One region of the Methylophilus sp. VKM B-3414 genome, then DNA from elsewhere that is predicted to be linked to it. Evidence: predicted binding sites of a transcription regulator. Region 1 holds the regulator's gene; the other holds the start of a gene.
What was found. Region 1 encodes FNR, which switches genes on or off when oxygen is low (the NO sensors DNR and NnrR bind a similar motif). Its sites were predicted from a motif close to TTTGATNTANATCAAA; they were not measured.

Region 1 (4,393 bases):
GAGCAGAGATTGTCACAACACCAAGCACAGCAGAAACCGGCCGCTAAAGCGGTTGACCAGAAAAAATGGTATCACAACCCTTATGTCTGGATGATTATAGGCGGCCCTTCTGCCGTGATTGTGGCTTCATTCATCACCTTATATCTGGCGATTACGCATCCTGATCCAGCAATTGATGATTACTACCGCAAGGGTATAGAAATCAACAAGACGCTGGATGCACAAGCGCAAGACGGCCAGACAGATGCCATGGCGCCCGCCATCCAGGCGCGTAACCATGCGCAGACCGGCCTGAAACCTGCTGAACAGTAAACTGTCTGCCTGTCTCTCAGCGCTGACGCGCGTCTAAGCCCTGATTCAGGCGCGATCATTTCGGGTAGGGGATCAGCGTTTAGGCAAATAGGCGCACGTTGAAGCCCTGCGTGCGCAAAGCATCAGCATACTGCTGTAACAGCCGGATGTATGGTGCTTGAATGCTGGCCAGCGTGTCTTGCTGGCTAGGTCTGGCGATGCCATACAACAAAATGCCTTCAATGTTCTCTTTGAGTGGTAGCAACGCCTGCACATAGCCGGCCAATGCGGGGGTGGTGACCAGTTGGTCCGCGATACGTCGTTGCATCACAGCGGTTTGCACCCAGGTCCGGCAAGCCATGCTGCAAGCATGCAGCCGTTGCAGATGCAGGCTAAGTGGCAAACGCGCATCATTCACTGCCAGCATTTCCGCATCGTTGCCTGCATCCAGCTTAAACCAGACTTCTCCCCCCATCTGTTGCAGTACCTTTAAGGCTTGCTGTGTCGTGATCAGATGCATTTGGCTGCCATTGGTAATAAGCCTGACCCGTGCCGGACGGTCTGTTTGTGTTGTCTGGCCCAGCAATCGTTCAACCAGTGCCAAGGCTTCAGAAAATTGCGGCGAGGTGGTCGGTTCGCCGTCTCCGGCAAAGGCAATATCCTGCACATCTTCCGACAATACACGCTTTGCTGCGTGTAAGTGCTGTTTTAGCCAGTGCAGGCAGGTGCTTAATTCTTGTTGCAGGCGCTCTATTTGAATGACCGGGGAGGGGCCGCGATGCAGCCCCGGCACCTGGCAATAAATGCAATGCCAGTTGCAGCATTGATTCGGGTGCAGGTTGATGCCGATGGAAAGGCCCTGCGCACGGCGGGACCAGGCAGGATAAACATATTGCCAGGCTTGTTGCGCGGCCATGCGCTGTAAGGCCTCAAATAGAGACGAAGGCAGCGGCATCCCTCAGCGCTTACAGACGTCAGCAACCGCCTAGCAGGTGCTGGCGTTGAAGATGGTTTTAAGCTTTTCGTGGTCCAGAATACGGATATTCTTTTGCTTGACCTCGATAATGCCTTCATCACTAAATTTGGAGAAAGTACGGCTCACTGTTTCCAGTTTCATGCCCAGGTAGCTGCCGATCTCTTCACGCGTCATGCGTAAAATCAATTCGCTTTTGGAGTAGCCGCGGGCATGCAGGCGTTGCAGCAAGTTGAGCAGAAACGCCGCCAGGCGTTCTTCGGCGCGCATATTAGCCAACAACATCATGACGCCGTTTTCGCGCACGATCTCGCGGCTCATGATTTTGTGCACATGGCGTTGCAAGACAGGAATCTCACGCGACAGGTCTTCGACATGATTGAAGGGCATCACACAGACTTCGGCGTCTTCGAGGGCAATGGCGTTGCAGTTGTGCTTGTCACTGACAATGCCATCCAAGCCCATGATTTCACCGGCCATCTGAAAGCCGGTGACTTGTTCACGGCCATCTTCCGAAACGACGCAAGTCTTGAAAAAACCTGTGCGAATCGCATAAAGCGTGGTGAAGGCATCGCCACTGCTATACAAGTGACCGCCTTGCTTGATCTTTTTACGGGTGGCAACCATGCCATCCAGTTTAGTCATTTCATCTGTACTCAAGCCTACCGGCAGGCACAGTTCACGCAAGTTACAATTAGAGCAGGCAACCTTGAAACTGGATTCTGCTTGCATGGAGGGCGTCCTTGACTGACGTTGAACATGCGGCAAATTATACGCCTCTTCGGTTGCGATTTCATTGAACATGGTGTGACCTCTTCCTTTTGTATTTAGGCGCATTATGCAGCAGGCGACGCAAGCTGCATTTGACGTGTGTCAAAAAGCCCTGCATTGGTTTATGGCACAGTAACGCCAGATGAACCCGTAAAGTCCAGTTTCGGGATACTGATAGGAAAGAATTTGCCAGAAACCATGAACTCCCCGTTGCTGATTACTCAAGAGCATATTGAGCGCTATGACGTCTCCGGGCCTCGTTATACCTCTTATCCGACAGCAGACCGCTTTGTTGAGGCGTTTGACGCCGCTGCTTATCTCAAGGCGGCCGAGCAGCGCAATATCAGCAACTGGACACAGCCGCTCTCGTTGTATGTGCATATTCCGTTTTGTGCCTCGCTGTGTTTTTATTGCGCATGCAACAAGATAGTCACCAAGCGCTATGAGCAAGGCGCGGTTTACCTCAACTACCTGCAACGCGAGCTTGATTTGCACTTGGACAAGTTTGCCAAAAAGCAAACCGTCAACCAGTTGCATCTGGGCGGGGGCACGCCGACGTTTCTCAATGATGCCGAGTTGACCCAACTCATGCAGATGTTCAAGCAGGCGTTTGCCTTTGCCAAAGACGGTGAATACTCGATTGAAATTGATCCACGTACCGTCAATCAGCAACGCTTGCAACACTTGCGCGAGCTGGGCTTTAACCGCCTGAGTTTTGGCGTGCAAGACTTTGATGCCGAGGTACAGCAGGCCGTGCACCGGGTGCAGTCTTATGCGCAGGTTGAAAGCCTAATGCAACATGCGCGAGATCTGGGGTTTGCGTCTATTAATACCGACTTGATTTACGGCTTGCCCAAGCAAACCCCGGCGACCTTCCGCCAGACCATCGCCCAGATCATTCAATTGCGGCCAGACCGTATCGCGTTATATGGCTACGCGCACTTGCCGTCACGTTTCAAGCCGCAACGCCGGATTTTGCAAGCGGACTTGCCACATGCCGTAGATAAAATCCAAATGCTGTCAGAAGCGATTCAGCAGCTGATGCTGGCAGGCTATGTCTTTATCGGCATGGATCATTTTGCTTTGCCTGATGACCCGCTGGCGATTGCCAAACAACAGGGCAGGTTACACCGCAACTTTCAGGGCTATAGCACCATGGCTGATCAGGATATCCTGGCTTTGGGTGTCTCCGCGATTGGCAAGATCGGTGCTACTTACAGCCAGAATGCCAAAACCCTCGAAGAGTATTACGACTTTCTTGACCAAGGCCAGTTACCGATTGTGCGAGGGCTGGCATTAAGCCGCGATGACCTGATCCGCCGTGCCGTGATCATGGCGGTCATGTGCCATGGTGAACTGAGTTACGAATCCATTGAGTTGTCTTACATGGTCAATTTCAAGCAATATTTTCAGGCAGAAATTGCGCAATTGGCCGAGAAAGAGAAACAAGGCCTGGTCGTACTCGAAGACGATGGCCTCAAAGTCACCGAAATGGGCTGGTATTTTGTGCGCGCCATTGCCATGGTGTTTGACCGTTATTTGCAGCACGATGCCAACCGTGCAAGGTTTTCCAAAATCCTTTAAACTGCTGGCATGTTAGCCAGTTTACTCTTGACTGCTTTTGTCATGGGGCTGGCAGGCGGCCCGCACTGTGTGCTGATGTGTGGCGCTGCTTGCGGCGCCATGCAAACGCCGCCGAATCTTTCCAGTCCCCCGCGTTCCATCCCTCTGCGTGTCGTACAGACCATCCCCTGGAGTTTTTACCTGGGCCGTATGCTCGGCTATGGCTTGCTCGGCGCGATTGCTGCCGAAACCTTGCGCGGTTTGGCCTGGTTATCCAATCAGAGCCATCTGTTTCAACCATTGTGGACGTTCTCGCATACGCTGATCTTCGCCTGGGGCGTGTTGCTGCTTATCCTCGGCCGACAGCCACAATGGGCGGTGCAGCGGGCACAATTGGTCTGGGCATGGATCAAGCAACATACCAGGCATGCCAGGTCGGGCTATTTTGTGACCGGCATCGTCTGGGCCTTGCTGCCTTGCGGCCTGCTGTACTCGGCGGTGATGCTGGCCTCCCTCCAGTCGCAATGGCTGCAAGGCGCACTGGTCATGATTGCCTTCGCGACCGGTTCCGCCATCATCCTCGCCTTGGCCCCCTTTTTCTGGCGCGCAGGCCAGCAAAGCCTGCCGCGCTGGTTCAGTGAAGCGGCAGGCATGCGCCTGAGTGGCTGCTTGCTGGTCGCCCTCAGCCTGGTGGCGCTTTGGATGGACGTCATGCATCACGACAAGCTGTGGTGCCAGTTGTTATAGCCGTGTCTGATTGTTTGCACCAGCAGCCTCTGTGAGGCTTATTTGGGC
Region 2 (4,393 bases), on a different contig from region 1:
TGAATTTCGCCGAGTTCAGTGTCCACCAGCCGTGTATTCGTTTCCTCATCCAGAATGACCTGCCCCTCAGTACTGTGTATCAAACGTCCGGTAACGATACTGCCATCTGATAGCTGCATCAGGATAGATTTTTCCGCATCAATACTGTGGATGTCATCCCAGTTGATTTTAATCTCGTCTGCATAGCTGGTTTTAAAGGTGAGCTTGTTTGAGATTTTAACCCCTAGCGTCCCGGTGATTTTGTCCCCGTTTTTGAGCCATACCGTATCTGCTTGCGCCAGATGCGTCGTTAGCAGGAGCAGTAACAAGGCCCATTGCAACCATCGCCACGGTTGTGATGGCGCGGTGTAGGATAGATATCGGCGTGCCTGAAGCATGGATTGTTGCGGCATAGGTACTACTCCCTGATTCGATTGAACAACAGCGCTGCGTGGCAGCGGATTGAATGCAGCGGTTGCGCTGCAAAGGCGGGTGTTTTTTATAAAACTGACCACCCTGTCTCTTACATGATTGCAAAACCAGCCTGAGAGTTCCCGCTAAAATGGGACTCAAAGACTGTAGCAGACGCACTTAGGCACATGCCGTTCATCTCATGCGATTAAACTCACGTGCCGTCAAACAATTGTGCTGTTAAACTGGCGTATTAGCATTTTAAAGTAGTCCGCAACATGGTCCAAACATTATTGCCCCCCGAGGTCAGGCCTGGCCAATCCTTGCCCTTATTGCAGGCCTTACATATCCTGACCCGCGACGGTAAGCTCAATCAGGATAGCCGCCGCAAACTCAAGCAGGTCTATCATCTGGTCAATTTTATCGAACCGCTGATGCAGGCGGTGATGGAAAAACAACCTTCGCCCGTCTTGGTTGATCACGGCGCCGGCAAATCTTACCTGGGCTTTATTTTGTATGACTTGTTGCTGAAACAACATGAGGCAGGCCAGGTGATTGGCATTGAGAGCCGCGGTGAATTGATTGAAAAGTCGCGTCAATTGGCGCAAGCATGCGACTTTAGCCGCATGCAGTTTGAGCATTTGACGGTGGCAGAAGCCATGCAGTCCGCGCAACTGCCAGAACAGGTTGATATTGTGACGGCCTTGCATGCCTGCAACACCGCCACCGATGATGCGATTGCGTTTGGCTTGCAAAAGCAGGCACAGTTTATGGTGTTGGTGCCTTGTTGTCAGGCTGAGGTGGCTGAAGCGCTACGGCAACATAAAGCTGAGGCCTTATCAAAAACCTTTTTAAGTGAGTTGTGGCGTCATCCTATCCATACGCGTGAGTTTGGCAGCCAGGTGACCAATGTGCTGCGCTGCCTTGCGCTGGAAGCGCATGGCTATCAGGTGACCGTGACCGAGCTGGTAGGCTGGGAGCATTCAATGAAAAATGAACTGATCATTGCCAAGCATACCGGCCAGCGTAAACGCAGCGCGCGTGAGCGCGGCTTGCAATTGCTGGAGCAGTTGCATTTGTCTGGCCTTGCGCCAAGGTTTCACTTTTAGCATTTGATTTTTAGGCTACGCTCAGTCAGGCGCAGATAAAAAAACCTCTGACACTGGGAGAGTATCAGAGGTGAATGGAGCTAATGCTTTGCCCCAGGGAAGAGACGTTATGCGCCTAACTAGAAGCGCTTGCCGATACCAATGCCCAATACCCATGGATTGATATCCAGTTTGTCAATCTTTGTCCAGCGGTCACCAGTTAAAGCTGCGCTTTTCATTTCAACTTCTGTGTTAATCCACAAATACTTCACATCAGCGTTAATCATCCAGCCATCTTTTAAGTTAATGTCAAAGCCTGCTTGCAATGCCGGACCAAAGCTATCGCGGTCAATTCTAATTTTTTGGCCATCAATAGCACCAGCAGACCCTCTTAAATATCTGTCGAGCATGAAAGTTGCATTAATACCAGCACCTACATAAGGATCGAAAGTTGCATCTGGATTAAAGTGCCACTGAGCAGTCAGCGTTGGTGGCAACAGGTCTACTTCACCCAATTTTTGATTTGTTACTACGCCACCGTTATCGCCTGTGATCTTCACATCATGCTTGGTGCCCAAGGCAAGAATCAACTCTGTCGCAATGTTTTTTGTCCAGTAGTAGCTGATGTCCAGTTCAGGGATGGTGTTGCTATCAACTTTTAACTCTGAGCTAGGAGTCATTACGTTTGCAACGTTTCGATTAACATATTTACCCAAGCTGCTGTCTTCATTAGGCTTGATATTGGCTGCACGCAGGCGGACAACCCAGTCGCCTTGTTCTGCCTGAACATTGAGGGCTGGCAATAAAGCAGCCAACATTAAACTGATTGCGGTTTTTTTCATTGTGATCACTCCATTAGTGCATTGAACTTGAGTGCATTGTAGGTCGGCAAGTCAGGCCGTATATTGATGCAGGTCAACTGGATTGGATTTGCCTAAAACGCCGTGCAAAAAGCAAAGCGCACGCATGGAGTGATAAAAAAACCAGTCCTCAGACTGGTTTTGGGTGGCTGGATCGTTGGATCAGTAGTCGTTGCGTTGTTTCCAGGCTTCATCCAGTGCTTTGGACTTTTGTTCAAAGATGGCTTTTTTGGCATCGAGGTCTTTTTCAATCTGGGCTTTTTCCGCCTGATATTGTTTAAGCGTTTCTTGTGCTTGCGTCAGCACGGCTTGCTGGCGTTGAATTTTTTGCTCGATATCGCTGAGTTTGCTCATGGCGTCGCCTACGGCATCGCGGGCACTGGCGGCTTCAGATTGTTCGACGCTGATATTGCGCGCAAAAACTGGTTCGCTGAAGGTCAAGATCAAAAGAGCGGTGAGGGTCAGTATACGCATGCGGGACTCCATTAAAAAAGCGGTATAACAACAAGCCATGAATTAAAAAGCAGATCATAGGCGTTTAAATCATGTGCATCAATCTTTTAGTAAGGCATGTAAGCGATTAGTTTCTTTAGTTCATCCGTTTAGCCATTCGATGGCTCGCTCAATCATCGCCGTTGGCGAGCGCACTGCTGGTTTAACGCTTTACATATACACCTTATTCCGCAACAATGTTGCATATCATTGAGGAGGAAAAAATGCGTTTCTGCTGGCTTTGCATGCTGTTGTTGTCTTGGGGAAGTTTGCATGCAAGGGAGGCCTTTGATTTGGCGGGCAAGCAGATTGCGTCAGGCACGCTCTCTTCGTGGATGATGGCCGTGTCGTCAACGGCAATTCCGGTGACGGTGATTCATGGGCAAACTTCAGGACCGGTATTGACCCTGACAGCAGGTATCCATGGCGATGAATTTCCTTCGATACTGGCCTTGCAGCAGTTGCGCAAGCAGATACAGCCTGAACACTTGAAAGGGACCCTGATTCTGATTCATCTGGCGAATCTTGAAGGTTTTCATGCACGTCGCATTGCGCTGAGTCCGGTCGATGAGAAAAACCTGAACCGGGTGTTTCCTGGTAGCGCACAGGGCACCCTGACTGAGCAGATCGCCGATTTTTTAACGGCGCAAGTCATCAGCAAAACGGATTACCTGATTGACATCCATTCTGGCAGTGCCAACCAGCATTTATGGCCACATGTGTATTCCCCGGTGTTGCACGTGCCAGCGCTTGATGCCAGAACACAGCATTTTGCTGATCTTTTAGGATTGCCAGACATTGTGCTCTATGACGGCAGGCCCAATGATCCTGATCATTCCATCTCATATCCGAATACGGCACAGACCAGGGGCAAGCCTGCATTGACGCTGGAAGTCGGCCAGTTTGCTCAGCGCGATGCCGCTTTTGTGGCCATGATCACGCAAGCTTGTGCACAGGCCATGAGTGGCTTGGGCATGATAGATGCGCCTGAAACGATAGATGTCAGCACGCAACACAGGACAAAGGTAGCCTCGCCAATTCATTATTACAGCAAAATGGTTGAGCTACGCAGCCAGCAAACCGGCTTGTTTACGGCCAAATCCAGCATTGGCGATTGGGTGACAGCAGGGCAGGTCGTAGGTGAAGTGACGGATTATTTTGGCGAGAAGATTGAAACTTTGCGTGCGCCTGTGGCCGGGCGCATCCTGATTCAAAATGCCACGCCACCGATACGCGCGGGCGAAGTCACAATATCTATCGGTGTGGTGAAGGCCCCTTAGCTGTTGCCATCAGGATGCGCACCTTGCGCGCACGGCTCGTTTGCGTCAAAGACTGGCATGGATTCAATCTCTTTGCGATGTAGTGCCCGCTCCTCAAACAAAAAAGGGTAGATGGCTTCACGCAGGCGGGTGTGAAACTTCTCTATCTGCTGTCTGTGTACTAGCAAATGGCTAATATCGCTGCATGCGACCGCTTCCAGTTGTGTTTGCGCCCAGACCGTGGGTAACCACCGCCCCATCTTTGTTGCGGCATCCGCCCTCATTTGTAAGGTTCGTGTCCGGG

Region 2: a site for FNR is predicted at 2,383-2,398, ahead of Q9292_RS13330 (OmpW/AlkL family protein). Genes of this name have one in related genera too.

Annotation. Positions count from the first base shown of each region.
Region 1 is NZ_JAVTLI010000011.1:36,362-40,754, reverse strand. Features, by position in the region: gene Q9292_RS11295 (FixH family protein) at 91-312, shown strand; gene Q9292_RS11290 (hypothetical protein) at 392-1,246, opposite strand; gene fnr (fumarate/nitrate reduction transcriptional regulator Fnr) at 1,277-1,996, opposite strand; gene hemN (oxygen-independent coproporphyrinogen III oxidase) at 2,234-3,619, shown strand; gene Q9292_RS11275 (sulfite exporter TauE/SafE family protein) at 3,629-4,345, shown strand.
Region 2 is NZ_JAVTLI010000013.1:120,193-124,585, forward strand. Features, by position in the region: gene Q9292_RS13320 (DUF481 domain-containing protein) at 1-392, opposite strand, end outside; gene Q9292_RS13325 (SAM-dependent methyltransferase) at 669-1,499, shown strand; gene Q9292_RS13330 (OmpW/AlkL family protein) at 1,619-2,320, opposite strand; gene Q9292_RS13335 (hypothetical protein) at 2,501-2,812, opposite strand; gene Q9292_RS13340 (M14 family metallopeptidase) at 3,055-4,110, shown strand; gene Q9292_RS13345 (DUF3526 domain-containing protein) at 4,107-4,393, opposite strand, start outside.